3 regions of the Shewanella sp. 10N.286.54.B9 genome follow, and region 3 is predicted to be linked to each of the others. Evidence: predicted binding sites of a transcription regulator. Region 3 holds the regulator's gene; each other region holds the start of a gene.
What was found. The regulator LexA, encoded in region 3, represses DNA repair genes until DNA is damaged. The targets are predictions, from matches to a motif close to TACTGTATNNNNATACAGTA.
Positions count from the first base shown of each region.

Region 1: the regulator LexA is predicted to act here: its motif matches at 2,456-2,475, upstream of recA (recombinase RecA).
Region 2: the regulator LexA is predicted to act here: its motif matches at 1,692-1,711, upstream of recN (DNA repair protein RecN).

Region 1 is NZ_JBFRIY010000002.1:96,376-102,339, forward strand. Features, by position in the region: gene mutS (DNA mismatch repair protein MutS) at 1-2,258, opposite strand, end outside; gene recA (recombinase RecA) at 2,579-3,646, shown strand; gene alaS (alanine--tRNA ligase) at 3,974-5,964, shown strand, end outside.
Region 2 is NZ_JBFRIY010000002.1:74,628-80,591, forward strand. Features, by position in the region: gene recN (DNA repair protein RecN) at 1-1,650, opposite strand, end outside; gene AB4135_RS00840 (AEC family transporter) at 1,909-2,862, opposite strand; gene AB4135_RS00845 (LysR substrate-binding domain-containing protein) at 3,007-3,912, shown strand; gene AB4135_RS00850 (YjaG family protein) at 3,982-4,590, opposite strand; gene barA (two-component sensor histidine kinase BarA) at 4,580-5,964, opposite strand, start outside.
Region 3 is NZ_JBFRIY010000025.1:15,937-21,900, reverse strand. Features, by position in the region: gene ctaD (cytochrome c oxidase subunit I) at 1-286, opposite strand, end outside; gene coxB (cytochrome c oxidase subunit II) at 296-1,849, opposite strand; gene AB4135_RS09835 (cell division inhibitor SulA) at 2,294-2,803, opposite strand; gene lexA (transcriptional repressor LexA) at 2,800-3,420, opposite strand; gene plsB (glycerol-3-phosphate 1-O-acyltransferase PlsB) at 3,734-5,964, shown strand, end outside.

The DNA.
Region 1 (5,964 bases), on a different contig from region 3:
GCATCTAAATGCACGTTTTCTACGTTATCCATCAGCTCTGGTAGCTGAGTAAGTTCGAAATAATGGGTGGCAAATAGTGTCATAGCGTTTAAATTATTAGCTAAATACTCTGCAGCCGACCAAGCTAATGAAAGGCCATCATAGGTTGATGTACCTCGACCAATTTCGTCCATGAGTACTAGGCTATTTGGCGTTGCATTGTGGAGGATATTTGCCGTTTCGGTCATTTCCACCATAAAGGTTGAGCGGCCCGATGCCAAATCATCAGATGCACCAATACGGGTGAATATCCTATCGACAGGGCCGATAATGGCGTGTTCTGCGGGAACATAACAACCTATATGCGCCATAAGCGTGATAAGTGCTGTTTGTCTCATATAGGTGGATTTACCGCCCATATTTGGCCCCGTCACGATCAGCATCTTACGTTGTGAGTTAAGGGTTACTGGATTGGCAATAAAAGGGCTTTGGCTTACTTGCTCGACGACAGGATGACGACCTGCTTCAACCTGTATGCCTGATGTATTCGACAGTTCTGGGCAGGCATAATTGAGTGTTTCTGCGCGTTCGGCGAAATTACATAATACGTCTAACTCAGCTGCTGCCCTGGCAAACTCTTGTAGTTCATGAAGCTTAGGTAAGATCAGATCGAACAACTGTTCCCATAATTGTTTTTCGAGTGCTAGTGCTTTGCCTTGGCTAGAGAGTACCTTTTCTTCATGCTCTTTTAGCTCAGCAATGATATAGCGTTCAGTATTCTTTAATGTTTGACGACGCTGGTAGCTTAAAGGCACCAAATCTGATTCGCGACGGCTGACTTCAATATAGTAACCGTGTACACGGTTATAGCCGACTTTAAGGGTTGAGATGCCAGTTTGCTCTTTCTCACGAGTTTCTAGTTGAGTTAGATAATCCGTCGCTCCTGCACTAAGCACGCGCCATTCATCTAATTCCTTATCGTAACCGTCGCGGATCACACCACCATCACGAATAAGCATCGGTGGATTGTCGACAACCGCTCTTGATAATAATGCTAACTCTTCAGGAAATTCCCCAATAACTTGAGACAAATATTGCAAGTGAGGCACAGCGGAAGTTTTTAATGTTTGCTGTAGCTGAGGCAATAATGCTAAAGCTTGACGTAAGCGAGCAAAATCTCTCGGTCTGGCGTTACGTAGTGCGATACGTGCGGTGATTCGCTCAACATCTCCTAGGGCTTTTAAATCATCAGCCAGAAGTTGGTAGTTCTCTGTTGTAATTAGCTCGGCAATTGATGATTGTCTTGCTTCAATGACCTGATGATCCCTAAGAGGTTGATGCAACCAGCGCTGTAGCATTCGGCTGCCCATAGCTGTGACGGTACTGTCTAAAACGGATGCTAATGTATTGGTATGGCCGCCTTGTAAGTTTACGGTCAGTTCAAGATTGCGGCGAGTCGCTGCATCGAGCACTATACTATCTGTTTGGTTAAAACGAACAATGGAGTTAATGTGCGGCAGTGCGGTGCGCTGCGTATCTTTTACATACTGCATCAAACACCCTGCAGCTTGTAGTGAAAGCCTAGCATCTTCAATACCGAACCCATTAAGATCCTTCGTACCAAATTGGTTTAACAGCAAACGTTGGCAAGTATCAAAATCGAATTCCCATTCAGGGCGACGCCGCGTGCCGTTCATACCAGCAATGAGGCTCATCTGCGAAAAATCTTCGCTATATAGCAATTCTGCAGGATTGGTTCGTTGAAGTTCCGCTTCTAGCGCTTCGGTGTTTGCAAGCTCTGTAACCACAAAGCGACCTGATGCGATATCTAGGGTGGCGTAGCCATAACCGCTTTTACCTTGATAGAGGGCGGCTAACAAATTGTCTTGTCGTTCTTGCAGCAATGCCTCATCGGTTAGTGTTCCCGGGGTCACTATGCGAACAACTTTACGCTCTACGGGGCCTTTTGAGGTTGCTGGATCGCCAACTTGTTCACATATGGCAACCGAGACCCGTAATTGAACAAGTTTAGCTAAATAACCTTCCACAGCATGGTAGGGCAGGCCAGCCATAGGGATTGGGTCACCACCACTCTTGCCTCTCGCTGTTAAAGATATTCCTAGTAGCTCCGATGCGAGCTTGGCATCTTCGTAGAAAAGCTCGTAGAAATCCCCCATACGATAGAATAGCAACATGTCTGGATGCTGGGCTTTTAGCGTCAAATATTGACGCATCATTGGGGTATGTTTTTCTAAGTTTTGCGGTTCAATAGCAGTCATCGATTTGCTTTGCCTGTACTTTTACTGCGGCCATAGTGAGCCATGAAACAATTATGGGTGCCAATCTTAACAATTTTTTTCTCTTTTGAGTGTGGATTATTGCAATGAAATACTGTTAATTCACGGCTATGTAGAACACGGCTTTACTATCTAACTGATTTTATTGAATATGTAAAAAAATCTTGTACAGTACTTGATACTGTATGATTGTACAGTATACTAGTTTCATATTGAGGCTCTAGAGAAGGCATTAGAGTCGTCACCTAAATGATAATGCAGTGCTGATACTGTGTTAGCACTGAGATCCAAAGGACATAATAATGAAGACAGATCCAAATAAAGAGAAAGCGTTAAATGCCGTTCTAGGTCAAATTGAAAAGCAATTTGGTAAAGGTTCAATTATGAAGTTGGGTGAAGATCGCTCAATGGATGTTGAAACTATCTCGACAGGCTCTCTATCTTTGGATGTGGCATTGGGCGCTGGCGGCCTACCAATGGGGCGTATCGTCGAGATCTACGGTCCTGAATCATCAGGTAAGACAACGCTAACGCTTGAAGTTATCGCTGCGGCGCAGAAGCAAGGCAAGACCTGTGCATTTATCGATGCGGAGCACGCTTTGGATCCTGTGTACGCTCATAAATTAGGCGTTGATATTGATAACCTACTTTGTTCACAGCCTGATACGGGTGAGCAAGCGTTAGAGATCTGTGATGCATTGACTCGCTCTGGGGCTGTAGATGTAATTATTGTTGACTCGGTTGCAGCACTAACACCTAAAGCTGAAATTGAAGGCGAAATTGGTGACTCTCATATGGGCCTTGCTGCACGTATGATGAGCCAAGCTATGCGTAAACTTGCGGGTAACCTTAAACAATCGAATACACTGCTTATCTTTATTAACCAAATTCGTATGAAAATTGGTGTGATGTTTGGTAACCCAGAGACGACAACGGGTGGTAATGCACTTAAGTTTTATGCGTCAGTTCGTCTAGATATTCGCCGTACTGGTGCTATTAAAGATCGTGATGAAGTTATTGGTAACGAAACACGTGTAAAAGTGGTTAAGAACAAGATCGCAGCGCCATTTAAGCAAGCTGAATTCCAAATCCTTTACGGTCAAGGTATTAACAGCACTGGTGAGTTAGTTGACCTTGGTGTTGTGCATAAACTGATTGAAAAATCGGGTGCGTGGTATGCATACAAAGGCAGTAAGATCGGTCAAGGCCGTGCTAATGCCGGTAAGTATCTAATCGAAAATCCAGAAATCTCTGATGAGATTGAGACAGCACTTCGTTCTATGTTGCTTAGCAAAGGTGAAAAAGTAGCTGCTGGTGCTACTGATACTGCGGGTGATAATGTTGATATGGAAACTGGCGAAGTTTTTTAAACGACAGTCATTACTCCATAGAGCCTAAACCCTAAACCTTTAGGGTTATAAATGCCAACTACGGCGCGCTATCAGCGCGCCGTAGTTGTTTTTTAGTTGTCATTTTCAAGGTGTCGGTAAATTTGTTGTCGATATGCCGATAACAGACTGCTTTCACGCTCATATCTATTGGTTACTGTGTAAGATCCATTTTATTTTTAGCTGTCTAGCTAGTTTTGCATCTACAGGGCTGGTTGTTAGTCATTACACTGCTTATAATGCTCTTCATAAAAATTTATCATTAGGCTCTTTTCGAGCTAGTTGCACAACCTAATTCAGGACGGTTTCATGTATCAAACCACTGCAGCACTGCGTAGTGCTTTTTTGGAATATTTCCGCACAAATGGCCACCAGGTCGTTGATAGTAGTTCTCTCGTGCCGGGTAATGACCCAACACTGTTATTTACCAATGCGGGCATGAACCAGTTCAAGGACGTTTTTCTTGGTGAAGATAAGCGTAGTTATAGTCGTGCGACCTCTTCGCAACGCTGCGTTCGCGCAGGTGGTAAACATAATGATTTAGACAATGTGGGTTATACCGCTCGTCACCATACCTTTTTTGAAATGCTGGGTAATTTTAGCTTTGGCGATTACTTTAAAGAAGATGCAATTAACTTTGCGTGGAACTTCTTAACTCAAGAGTTAAAGCTACCTAAAGAGCGTTTATGTGTAACCATTTACGAAACAGATAACGAAGCATACGATATCTGGACGAAGAAAGTCGGCGTGGCACCAGAGAATATTATTCGCATTGGTGATAACAAGGGCGCAGCTTATGCGTCAGATAACTTCTGGCAGATGGGTGACACTGGCCCTTGTGGTCCATGTACTGAGATATTTTACGATCACGGTGAGCATATCTGGGGCGGACGTCCAGGCACGCCTGAAGAAGACGGCGACAGATTTATTGAGATCTGGAACATCGTATTCATGCAGTACAATCGTCAATCTGACGGAGCAATGAACCCACTTCCAAAACCATCGGTTGATACTGGTATGGGTATTGAGCGTATCGCCGCTATTATGCAAGGTGTGCACTCAAATTACGAAATCGATATCTTCCAAGCGCTTATCAAAAAGACCGCAGAAATTCTTGGGGTTACTGATCTAGAAAATAAATCACTACGCGTTATCTCTGATCATATTCGCTCTTGTGCTTTCCTTATTGCTGATGGGGTAATGCCATCAAATGAAGGTCGCGGTTATGTACTTCGCCGTATTATTCGCCGTGCAGTGCGTCATGGTAATAAGTTGGGTGCATCAAGTAGCTTTTTCTACAAGTTAGTACCAACACTGATTGAAGTGATGGGCGATGCAGCTAAAGGGTTAGTAGCAACGCAAGCAATTGTTGAAAAATCACTTAAAGCTGAAGAGGAGCAATTTGCTCGTACTCTAGAGCGCGGTCTTGGTATTTTAGATAATGCACTATCAAACTTGAAGGGCGATGTACTCGACGGTGAAACAGCATTTAAGCTGTATGATACTTATGGCTTCCCAGTTGATTTAACCGCAGATGTTTGTCGTGAGCGCGATATCACTGTTGATGAAGCAGGTTTCAAAACGGCAATGGCTGAGCAACGAAGTCGTGCTCAAGCTGCGGGTCAGTTTGAAACTGATTACAATGAAGGCCTCAAAATTGATGAACAGAGCGGCTTTGTTGGTTACCAAGAACTTAATAACCAAGCGACCGTAACTGCTATCTATAAAGAAGGTGAGTCAGTTGATGTTTTGCATGTTGGTGATGAAGCGGTAATCGTGCTTGATAGCACACCATTTTATGGCGAGTCAGGTGGTCAGTGTGGTGATAAAGGTGTGCTGCTAGCTGATGGTGTTGAGTATCGAGTAGCCGATACACAAAAATATGGTCAGGCAATCGGCCATATCGGCAAGCTTACAGAAGGTTCTATTAACGTTGGGCTGAGCATCGCAACTAATGTTGATAAGAAGCTGCGTCACCGCACTGAGTTAAACCACTCAGTAACGCATCTTTTACACGCTGCCTTACGCCAAGTATTAGGTACCCATGTTACTCAAAAAGGCTCATTGGTTGATCCAGAGCGTCTACGTTTTGATTTCTCTCACTTTGAAGGTGTAAAAGCATTTGAGATTAAAGAAGTTGAAGAGTTGGTTAATACGCAAATTCGTCGTAACCATGAGCTTAAAGCTGAAGTCATGGATATTGAGCAAGCCAAAGAAAAGGGCGCTATGGCGCTGTTTGGCGAAAAATATGACGCAGAAGTGCGCGTAGTGACAATGGGTGACTTCTCCATTGAGCTTTG
Region 2 (5,964 bases), on a different contig from region 3:
TAGCTCTTTAGCGTTAGCCAAGGTGTTGCTAGTGATGGTATCGCCGCCTAATAAGCGCGCCAGCTCTTCAACGCGTTGCTCTTTATCTAACTGCACCATCGAGGTTTCTGTCTTTCCTGCTTTGCTGCTTTTGTTTACAAACATATGTTGATGACCGTTACCAGCAACTTGTGGTAAATGGGTGACACAAAATACTTGTGTGGACTCACCTAGGCTGCGCAGCATTCGGCCAACAACCGCCGCTGTTGGGCCTGATATCCCTACATCAACTTCATCAAAAATTAGTGTCGGTGTTGCTACTTTCTTCGCTGTTATCACTTGAATACCTAGCCCAATACGAGATAGCTCACCACCAGAGGCAACTTTCGCTATTGGTTGTAACGGCTGTCCGGGATTGGTGGTGACTAAAAATTCTATTCCATCACAGCCATGGGGGCTAATTACGCTTTCATTAAAGCTGACCGCAATGCTGAACTTACCCTTTGGCATACTGAGTTCATGTATCGATTGGGTAACCTTTTTATCAAGCTCTTTCGCATAGCGGCTGCGGCTTTGGCTTAGCTTTTTTGCATGGTTTAAATAGGCTTGTTGACTGTTATTAAGTTGATTACGGATTTCATCAAGTTTATCTTCATCGGAGTCTAAATCATTAAGCTCTGTTAATAGGGCTTGATGATGAGCATATAGCTCCGCGGCATTGACATGGTGCTTGCGCGCTAATTGCAGTGCCTTAGAAATGCGTAACTCCAACTGCTCAAAGTATTCAGGATCTAACTCTAAGCCGTCTAGATAACGCTCAAGTTCGCTACTGGATTCCTGTACTTGGATCAGCGCCTCATTTAGCATGGCAACGACGCTACCAAGCTCTGCATCATAACTCTCTAAATCTTGCCCTTGGCTGATAGAGGTATTGAGTAGGGACTCAACACTGCCTTGATCATTTTCTTGCAAAATATGTAATTGGCTGCGGCATAACTCTATTAATGCCGTGCTATTGGCAAGCTTTTTATGTTCCGCCTCAATGGTCTCAAATTCACCTTCGCTAATGGCAAACTCGTTAAGCTCTTCCACCTGGTATTGCAGTAATTGCTTACGTGCTAACCTTTCGTGTTGAGCAAGCTCTAACTGCTGCAGTTCTTTCTCTATCGTTTTACAGCGGTGATAACTGGCGGAGACCGACTCAAGCAGCATTTTATGGTTGGCATAGCTATCGAGCAATGTAAGCTGGTGCTCACTTTTTAGCATTGCATGGTGAGCATGTTGGCCATGGATCCCGATAAGCAGCTGCCCTAGAGATTTAATTTGGGCTAGTGGTACTGGATTACCATTAATGTATGCACGAGAACGGCCATCACTGTTAATCGTACGTCTTAAGATACACTCATTGTCTAGTTCGAGATCATGATCCTCTAACCAGCGTTTAGCCAGAGGGATATCAGATAGGGAGAAGCGAGCACTAACCTCAGCTTTTGTGGCACCGGGCCTAATAGTATTGGCGTCAGCTCGATTGCCCAGGCATAGGCCTAATGCATCAATCGCAATAGATTTACCTGCACCCGTTTCACCGGTAATACTGGTCATTCCGGCTTTAAAATCGAGTTCTAAAAAACGCACAATAGCAAAATTGTTAATGCTGAGTTGGCAAAGCATAGTGATGTCCTATCCAAAACACTGTATTGATAAACAGTATATACTGTTTTTCTATACAGTAAACCATTTGTTGCTAAATCAAGCAATGTTTAGTCTGTGATATTTTAAGTTGTTAATTTAGTTTGATTTTTGTTAGTTGGTGCTTAAGTCTCATTTAGATGGAGACTGAATCGTCATTATCGTTAAATATTATTCTAGTTGATGACACTGCACTTAGTAGGCGTTGTGGTAGCGATAATAAATGAAGGTTATTTTGTTTTAACCTAATAAGAACGCTTCTAATAAGGGCAAGCTAATAAAAGTGACAAGTGTTCCAAATAGTATGCCTTGAGCGCTAGTGATCACTTGAGTCTGGTAACGCTGAGCGAGTAAGTAAACACTTGCTGCAGTTGGCAGGGCTGCAAGCATCACGCCCATCGAAATTAACTGTGGTTCCACTTGTAAGCTTGTCATCAGTAAGTAGGTTATAAAAGGCTGTATGAATAGCTTTATCATGTTGACTGCGCTGATATCACTTAACTGCTGATAGTTTATAAGCTGCTTTGATGTTTGGTGTTGCCCAGATTTAGCTAATACCATACCGATGGCAAATAGTGCACAAGGGCTCGATGTCATACCGAGTTGGTGAATAATAAGCGCCAGACTATCTGGCAATGTTATTGCTAACGCCGATAGGCTTATTCCAATAAAACTGCCGACAACGATAGGGTTTTTAATTAAGGCGAGAGTCACGACTTTTACTGCTGAAATTTGATTGTTATTGATGACTTCTAAAGAGACTAACGCAGTAGCGAAAATTATCACCGATAATAGGCTGGCAATAGCAGCGGCAGCTAACGCCATTTGGTTGCCAGGAAACAGTATTGCCATCAGTGGCATACCAATAAAAGCGGTATTACCAAAGGTGGCATTAAGTGCTCGCATGGTTGCGACGGCTTTTTTTGTTGGGCTTACAAGCAATGAGATGACTAATGTTATTGCATAGCTCATTAGCATCGCAACGCTAAAACCTGCAATATAGCCCCAGTGGAGAATGTCACTGATAGGTGTTTGTGCCAGCGTGATAAGCATGATGGCCGGAAACGCAATATAGTAAACATATTGGTTTAATACTTGGTCAGTCTCAAACGGTAATAGCTTTGTTTTCTGTACCAAAGTTCCAATCAACATAATGCCAAATACGGCGAGGAGCGGCGTCAATACTGCTGGCATGCTGTTCTCTATTCACTTGGAGTAATATACGTTAATTACGCTTAACATTGAGCTAGAACACTATCATAGTTGCTCTTTGGTATACTATTGACCTTAGGTCGTAGCCGCTCGTCACTTTTTGTTTTAAACGCTAAGGTTTTATCGATGAATAGCAATTTTGGATTGGAACTACAGCTGATCTACCAATTCGTTCACCTAGTTAATGCGGGAAGCTTTTCTCAAGCTGCGAAAGAGCTTGAGATGCCAATTGCAACTGTGAGTCGTAAACTGACAAAATTGGAAACACTGCTCGATAAACAACTGTTAATGCGTAATACACGTAAGCTACGTTTAACCGAGGAGGGGATAGCACTGTTTCGGCAGTATCAAGCTATTGTGTCTCAGTTTGATAGCATTCGTGGCGCAGCGGTCGATAGGCCTGAAGGTACACTTAGAATTGCAGCGCCTGTATCAATTATCTCGATGATATTCATCCATGCTATTAATGAGTTTTGTGAGAAGTACCCTGATATTCAGTTGCATATTGTGCAAAACAATAACGTGATTGATTTGATTGATGAAGGCGTTGATGTTGCGATTGTTGGAGGTACTCAGCCGGATTCCTCTTGGATCTCAAGCTCTCTTGGCGTGCTTAACTACGGTCTGTTCGCATCGCCTGATTATATTGCAAGTGCAGCTCCTTTTACTCACCCTAGCGAACTGGACAATCATGCACTGATAAAAGTGTGGCCACTTTTTAACTGGACACTTAAGCACCCATCAGGAGAGAGCTTTTACTATGATGGACCCGCTAAGTTAACATTGAGTGAGCTCAATGGTGCAGTCAGAGCGGCTGTGGATAATGGTGGAATACTGTATGGCCCAGCACTGTTTGTAAAAAATGAGCTCAACTCTGGTCAGCTACAGAGCTTGTTGCCTGAGTGGATTGGTGAAAAAAGAAGGATCTCGATCTTATATCATCAGCGTAGTCATCAGCCATTGAAGGTAAAGCTGTTTATCGAGTTCATGCATTCGAAAGCGGAGCAGCTATTCTCGATGGAAAGCAAATAGGCTGATTAAAAATAACAGCGAACAATAAAAAAGCCGTTCAGTGAACGGCTTTTTAGTATTGTTTTTTGTTTAAGCTTCTGTGTGGCTAATGCCGATATTTGAAATGCCAACGGTGACTATTTCGCGGCGTAACTCTTTGACGAAGTCGGCCTTTAGGAAAGGGTTTTCTTCGATTGCTTGTAGAAGGATTGCTTGCATCTCTTTTTCTTCAACCATTACTTCATGGTTGAAAATATAGTCATCTAATTCAGATTCTTTATCAAACTCTTGCTCGCAGGTCGCTTCAATATAGTTGGCAACTGTAGCTGATGATAACTTACTGATATTGGTAATATCTTCCTCTACTTTGCTCTCTAATGCACTGAGTAAAGAGGTCAATGCTACCGCTGCGTCCATTGCAGGATAAACGCCATAGACGTCAAAATCAGCGGGCTCTGGAGTATTCTCTTCAATACGTTCCATTTGTAGCTCAATGTTTAGCTTAAGCTTATTGTCATACATAGACTGCCAAAGTAGGTTTAGCAGTGTATCGAGTACTTTGGGGTTGCCAAATTCACACACTTCAGAAAAAAGCTGATAATTGGGCAGCATACGTTGACAGAGTGCAATAGCAAAAAGTTTCTTTTGTGCTAGCGTTAGCCCTTTAAGGCGTTGAAAAAAGCCCGTCTTATTTGTCATCTTTTACATCCACTGATAGCTGGGTGATCACTTGATTAGCCGCTGATTCTACCTTAGTTAACTCATCAAGTAACTCAAGGATTTCAGGTTCTACGTCTTCTACTGCAATACCTTTCTTCAATCCTGATTCAATCTCTTGGCAAAGTTGTTGTGTAGTCGGCACGCCGCAATAACAACTGGCTCCGTGTAGCTTGTGTATACAGGTCAACATGCCTTGTTGATCGAAGCTCGCCAGCGCACTATTTATATGCTCAACCGACTCAGGCAACGATTTTAATAGCATCTTAAGCATATCGAGTGCTAAGTCTGGCTTATTATTCGCCTGGGTCAAACATAGCTCCCAGTTTAGGGTGCGTTGGTCAAAATGAGTGAACTTAGGTTTGTTCTTCCATTTGTGAATAACATCTTTAAGCGCTGTTTCATCAATAGGTTTAGGCAGATAACCGTCCATCCCGCTTGAGGATATGCGTTCACGCTCTTCGGCAATAGCATGTGCGGTAACCGCAATGATTGGGGTGTTACGGTTGGCTGAGTTTTGTCTTATCTGTTTAGTGGCACTAATACCGTCGGTACCCGGCATCTGTATATCCATAAAGATGAGGTCAAAGCTGCGCTGCTTTGCCAGCTGTACGGCTGCATCACCGTTGTCAGCTATATGAACTTGAGTTACTAGTTCCTTAAGTAGGGTGTCAATTAGCTTCAAATTGGCTGGATTGTCGTCAACAGCGAGTACCGTTAAGTTCTCCTTTGCTTCGGGAGTCGTAAATGGCATCGGCAGTGGCAAAGCTTCAGCTTCTAAGCTTGATTGCGGATCTATTAAGCTACTAGACAGCCTTTTCTCTCCGATAGGCATAGTGAGTTGCTTATCGATGTAAGGGCGAAGTTGAGAGAATACCTCTTCGCTTTCGACACAATTGGTGATCAACATTAGGTAGTTGATCTTAGGTTTCGTCACCTTTAGTAATTCGGCTGCGCTATCTGAAGCCGCCAAGCCTTTGCAGCTAAACAGGCCATAGTCGAACAAGTGACTTGACTGAGTGACAATAAATTCTAATTGTTTGCTAGTCGCAGCATTGGTGACCTTTAATCCCCAACGTAATAGCATTCGTTCAATAGCGTGATGTGATAATGGGTTTGGCTCGAATAATAGAATGCTCTTATTTTTTAGCGTGCCTATTGGTAAGGTATCACTAATAGGGTATTGGCTTAAATTTAGCGGTAAAGAGAACCAAAAGGTTGAGCCTTGTTGTGGTTCCGAGTTGCAACCAATTTGGCCGCCCATTCGATTAACCAAACGCTTGGTGATTACAAGCCCTAAACCTGTTCCACCAAAGCGCCGTGAGATGGAAGAGTCGGCTTGACCGAAAGCTTGGA
Region 3 (5,964 bases):
GCATAACAGCACCAAACACCATGACAAGGCCATGTACTGTGGTCATCTGGTTGAAAAAGTTAGGTTCGACTAACTGTAGACCCGGCTGGAATAACTCAGCGCGAATGACCATAGCCATTGCGCCACCAGTTAGGAACATGATGAAGCTAAACCATAAGTACAGCGAACCAATATCTTTATGGTTGGTGGTTAAAACCCAACGCATTATGCCTTTCGGCGCCCCATGATGGTGGTCATCATGGTGATCGTCGTGAGCGGCGGGTGAATCTTGAGTAATCGTGCTCATTTTAATCCCCTACTTTCCGTGACCAACAACGTCAGAAGCCTGAACCGCATCACCTGAGTTATTACCCCATGCATTGCGCTCGTAAGTCACCACTGCAGCTAGTTGTTGTGGCGTTAACTGCGAGTAAAATGCCTGCATTGCCGTGCCGGGCTTACCGTTGATAACAATATCAAGATGATCTGACACTGGACCTGTGATTACCGGACTACCGACTAATGAAGGGAATACCGGTGGCATACCCGCACCTGTTGGCTGGTGGCATGCAACGCAACTGGTCATGTAGACTTTCTCGCCCATGGCCATTAACTCGTCCATGGATAAATCATCCAATACAACTGCTTTCACCTCTTCTACAGCTGCAGTTACCTTAGCTTCAACGGCTTCGGTTGCTGGTAGAGTCGCGGGTAAGGTAGTCGGGGTTGCATCTGCGGCAGCGGGGTTTGCACTTTGCCCTGCACTAACATCTGCTGCTTGCACACTATCGCCAGAGTCATTGCCCCAAGCATTACGCTCAAAGGTCACAACTGCCGCAATTTCTGTCGCAGTAAGTTGTTTAGCAAAGGCTTGCATTGCTGTACCTGGCTTACCATTTACCACGATATCGATATGGCCTGCGACAGAACCCTTGATAATAGGGCTGCCGATAAGTGACGGGAATACACCCGGTAAGCCTGCTCCATTGGGCTGGTGGCATGCGGCGCAGCGAGCCAAATAAACCTGCTCACCTTGCGCCATCAACTCATCCATACTCAAGGTTTGGGATAGGGCTGCTTTTGCTTCAGCTTCAGCATTGTTGGCGGCCTGCTTTTGAGCGATGAGCCATTTATCAAAGTCGGCCTCTGATAATGCTTCGACAACAATTGGCATAAAACCATGGTCCTTGCCGCATAGCTCGGCACATTGACCTCGATAAACACCGGGCTTATCTATTTTGGTCCATGCTTCGTTGATAAAGCCTGGGTTAGCATCTTTTTTAACCGCAAAAGCAGGCACCCACCAAGAGTGGATCACATCTTCTGAGGTCATTAAAAAACGCACTTTGCGATTGATAGGCAGCACAAGTGGCTTATCTACTTCAAGTAAGTAGTGTTCGCCTTTCTTTTCTGTTCCTTCAATTTGTTCGCGGGGAGTCGACATTAAGCTGAAAAACTCAACGTCTTGGTTAAAGTAACTGTAATGCCACTTCCACTGTGAGCCAGTGATTTTGATGGTTAAGTCAGCATCGCTTGGATCTTCCATGGCAATCAATGTTTTGGTTGCAGGAATTGCCATGCCTATAAGAATGATAAAAGGCACTACAGTCCATAATATTTCGACTTTAGTACTTTCATGAAAATTGGCGGCGACTGCGCCTTTTGATTTGCGGTGGTTGATCATGGCATAAATCATTACGCCAAAAACAACTAAGCCAATAGCACAACAGATGTAAAGGATGATCATGTGCAGGCTATAAACCTGTTCACTGATCGCCGTCACGCCCTCTGTCATATTAAGTGGCATTTCTGATGCAAAAAGTGCAGGCGTAAATATTAGCGCCAACACACAATACAACAATTGCTTCACTAGACTTCTCCTCTGTCAACAAGACAAAGAAGAGTCACACAGTAAGTCTCTGCTCTATGTAAACTCTTCAGTTCCCAAAAAAGCAACGATGACTTCAAAGTGCACGAGTGGCGTGTCAATCGTGTCGTTATATTATGTGTCGACTATCGATATGACTTTTGTAATTTCCAGTATCTATCTACTGGTTAGTGTAACCACTTTGGCACCTACGGCTGAAATATATCAGGCCGATCACAGTCTTCATATACTCTAAAAGGATCTACAGTCCGTACATAAAGACCGACGACTAAATCGCTCGGATATAACAAAAATATCGTTGTTATCAGTTCCTACCCTACTTGGTGTTGAAATATTGATCAAGATCACTTTTTGACTAATTTCACGTGTTAGGGAAATAAAAAAGCTTCCCGAAAGGAAGCTTAGAAGAGTAATAGAAATAATGGCTTAATGAATTGAGGTGAATAATGAACCTTGATTATGCATCTTATCCTGTGTGTTTATTGCGCTGTCAGGTAAGTGAGCATTCGCATTTTCAATCACGATACCGAGTGCTTGGGCACTTTTAGCGACTAATTGTAGGCGTCTATTATCACGTGCATCTAGGCTATTTGCCCAAGTAATTACTGCACTTGATGTGCCGCTTGTGAGTGCTTTTTCCATTGCCCATAAGGTTTCGACTTCATCTTTGGCATGCACCAGTAAAATTCTATCCATGCGCACACCTGCTGTTGCAAGCATTTGCTTGTAACCAATATTAGGTGGGCTAATTAAGACAATCCAGCGACCTTGTTGGCTCAGTTGAGCCAATTGACCACTTAGCTTTTTTAGCTCATTACGCCCTTGAGTTGCCGATACCATAGTTTCAATATCAGTGCTCTTTTTAGTCATAGAGGAAGTTGGCATATCTTGCCACAGACCTGGATGACGGGGGCTTACACCTAATAATTTGTTCATTGCCAATCTCCATTGCGGATCACGCCAACGGCTAAACCTTCAATGCTAAGGCTTTGGTTTGCTAGATCCACTTCTATGGGTGAGTAATCTTCATTTTCAGCATGTAAAAAGACTTTATTACCTTTCTTTTCAAAGCGCTTAACGGTTACATCATCTTCAACACGAGCTACCACTACTTGGCCGTTACGTGCTTGCTGACTTTTATGTACAGCTAACAGATCACCTTCAAGTATGCCGATATCTTTCATGCTGTCACCGCGTACACGCAGAAGAAAATCAGCAGAAGGACGGAACATCGTTGGGTCAACTTTATAGTGTTGCTCGACATGTTCTTGAGCAAGTATTGGCTCACCTGCAGCCACTTGGCCAATCAGTGGTAAACCAGACTCTGTCTCTTCTGTATCTTCCTGGGTAAGTCTAATTCCTCTAGAAGTGCCAGGAATGATCTCAATACACCCTTTTTTGGCCAGTGCTTTTAAATGCTCTTCAGCGGCATTAGCAGACTTAAAGCCTAAACGTCTAGCAATCTCTGCACGGGTAGGTGGCATGCCTGTGTCAGAAATATTTCGTTTAATCAGTTCTAAAATTTCTGCTTGGCGCGGTGTAAGTGGTCTCATGGTTGAACCTGTTTTTCTATACAGTACCTGTCAGTATATACAGTAATTCAGTCAGTGCAAGTATTAACCATATTAATGTAAGCATAAGTTAAATTTACATTTATCTCGTGTCGCCTTTAATGTGGTGGCTAATGCCTGCTGGAGGGGGCGTTAATCAATATTAATCTAGAGTGTATGTACTAAGTTGTAGCTAAGTCATTGTTCTATAAATGCACAATAGCTTCCAGTGCCGATTGTAAAGCAATTGCGCAAAGCGTTAGGAATTCTGGTATTCTACGGGGTTATTAGAAGCGACTAACACTGCAAGCGAATCATGTCGAAAAAAGACTCTCTTTGGTTTAAATCTTTACGCTGGATCCAGAAAAAGTTGGTACACACTATTGTGGTACCTCACGATCCTTTTGATGATCTCAATCTCGATCCAAGCAAACCGCTCGTTTATGTCATGAAAACAGAATCAGTGAGTGATATTGCTGCTTTAAGTGAAATGACCGGCACGCTAGGCCTACCTAGCCCTTATGATGACATAGAGGTCAATGGCGTCAGTGCGCCACGGGTTGTTTGTCTTGAAGGCAGCAAACCGTTATTTGGTGAACGAGAAAGTGCTGAACAGTACCTACATTGTTTCAAGCGTTTGCTAAGTGTACATAAGCAGAATGCTGAGCTCGATATTCAGCTAGTGCCTGTTAGCCTCTACTGGGGGCGTACTCCAGGTAAAGAAGATGACACCATGCGCGCGGCTGTTTTGGAGCGTCAGAATCCAACTTGGTTACGTAAATGTTTGATGATCCTATTCCTAGGTCGGCATAACTTTGTGCAGTTTTCTAACGCGGTGTCACTGCGCTACATGGCAGATGAACATGGCACTGATAAGCGTATCGCTCAAAAGCTCGCGCGCGTTGCCCGAGTGCATTTTCAGCGTCAGCGCAAAGTGATGACAGGGCCTCAACTGCCTAAGCGACAAGCGCTTTTCCATGCTTTGCTGAAATCAGATTCGATTACCAAGGCGATAAAAGAGGAAGCTGCGAGCAAAAAGATCTCAGAAGCTGAAGCGCGTGCTAAAGCAATGGAATATCTTGATGAAGTAGCAGCTGATTACTCCGACAGTTTGGTACGCATAGCCGAGCGTTTTCTAACTTGGTTGTGGAATAAGCTTTATAAAGGGATCAACATTAAAGGCGCGGAGCAGATCCGTCAGCTACACCATGATGGTCACGAAATAGTTTATGTACCGTGTCACCGTAGCCATATGGACTACTTGTTGCTGTCTTACATTCTTTACTATCAAGGTATGGTACCACCGCATATTGCTGCCGGTATTAACCTTAACTTCTGGCCTGCTGGGCCGATGTTCCGTCGTGGCGGTGCATTCTTTATTCGTCGTAGTTTCCGTGGTAATAAGCTTTATACAGCGGTATTCCGAGAATATTTAGATCAATTGTTCACTAAAGGTTACTCGGTGGAGTACTTCACTGAAGGCGGACGTTCGCGTACCGGTCGCTTATTGGCGCCTAAAACAGGCATGATTGCGATGACGCTTAATAGTGTTCTTCGCGGTGTAGAGCGACCTGTAACGCTAGTGCCTGTGTATTTGGGTTACGATCATGTGATGGAAGTGGCGACTTATCATAAAGAGCTTAGTGGTAAGAAGAAAAAGAAAGAATCTGTCTGGCAGGTATTTGGTGCGATTCGTAAGTTAGGCAACTTTGGCCAAGGGTATGTGAACTTTGGTAAGCCTATAACGCTACATAACTTCTTAACTGATGAAGTGCCTAATTGGCGCGAAGATATAGCCCAAGATCCTGAGCAAAAACCAACTTGGTTAACGCCAGCGGTGAATACTTTAGCTAGTCAAGTGATGACCAATATTAATGATGCTGCAGCCGTGAGTTCGGTGACGTTAACCAGTTTAGTATTATTAGCGTCAGAGCAAAATGCGCTTGAGCGTAGTCAGCTTGAAAAGCAGTTAGATCTTTATCTTACATTGCTAAAAGAGCTGCCTTATACCCAGTACACCTCTGTCCCTGAGGGGAATGGTAAAGATCTAGTTTCTCAAGGTCTTGAGCTGAAGAAGATTCAGATTGAAAGTGACGCGCTTGGTGACATTATCTCTATTGATGACAGCATCGCGATCACCATGACTTATTATCGTAATAACATCATTCATCTGTTGGTGGTTCCTTCGCTGATCGCTGCTTGTTTGTTGCGTAAAGAGGCTTGCACTCGAAATGATGTTGTTTGTGTGATTAATGACTTCTATCCACTGCTTCAAGCCGAATTATTTATGGGTATTGAAGATCCTAAGGTCTACGCGAATAGCATCTTAGATATCTTTGTTGCGCAGGGATTGGTGGTTGAAAATGGTCATTTTGAAGTTGCTGATGACAAAGTGAATCAGTTGCTATTACTGTCCGGCACCATCGACGAAACGATGCAACGTTACGCTATCTTATTTAACTTGTTAGCGGTAAAACCTAACATGGAACGCTCTGAGTTAGAGCGCGATAGTCATCGCCTTGCACAAAGGCTGGGAGCACTTCACGG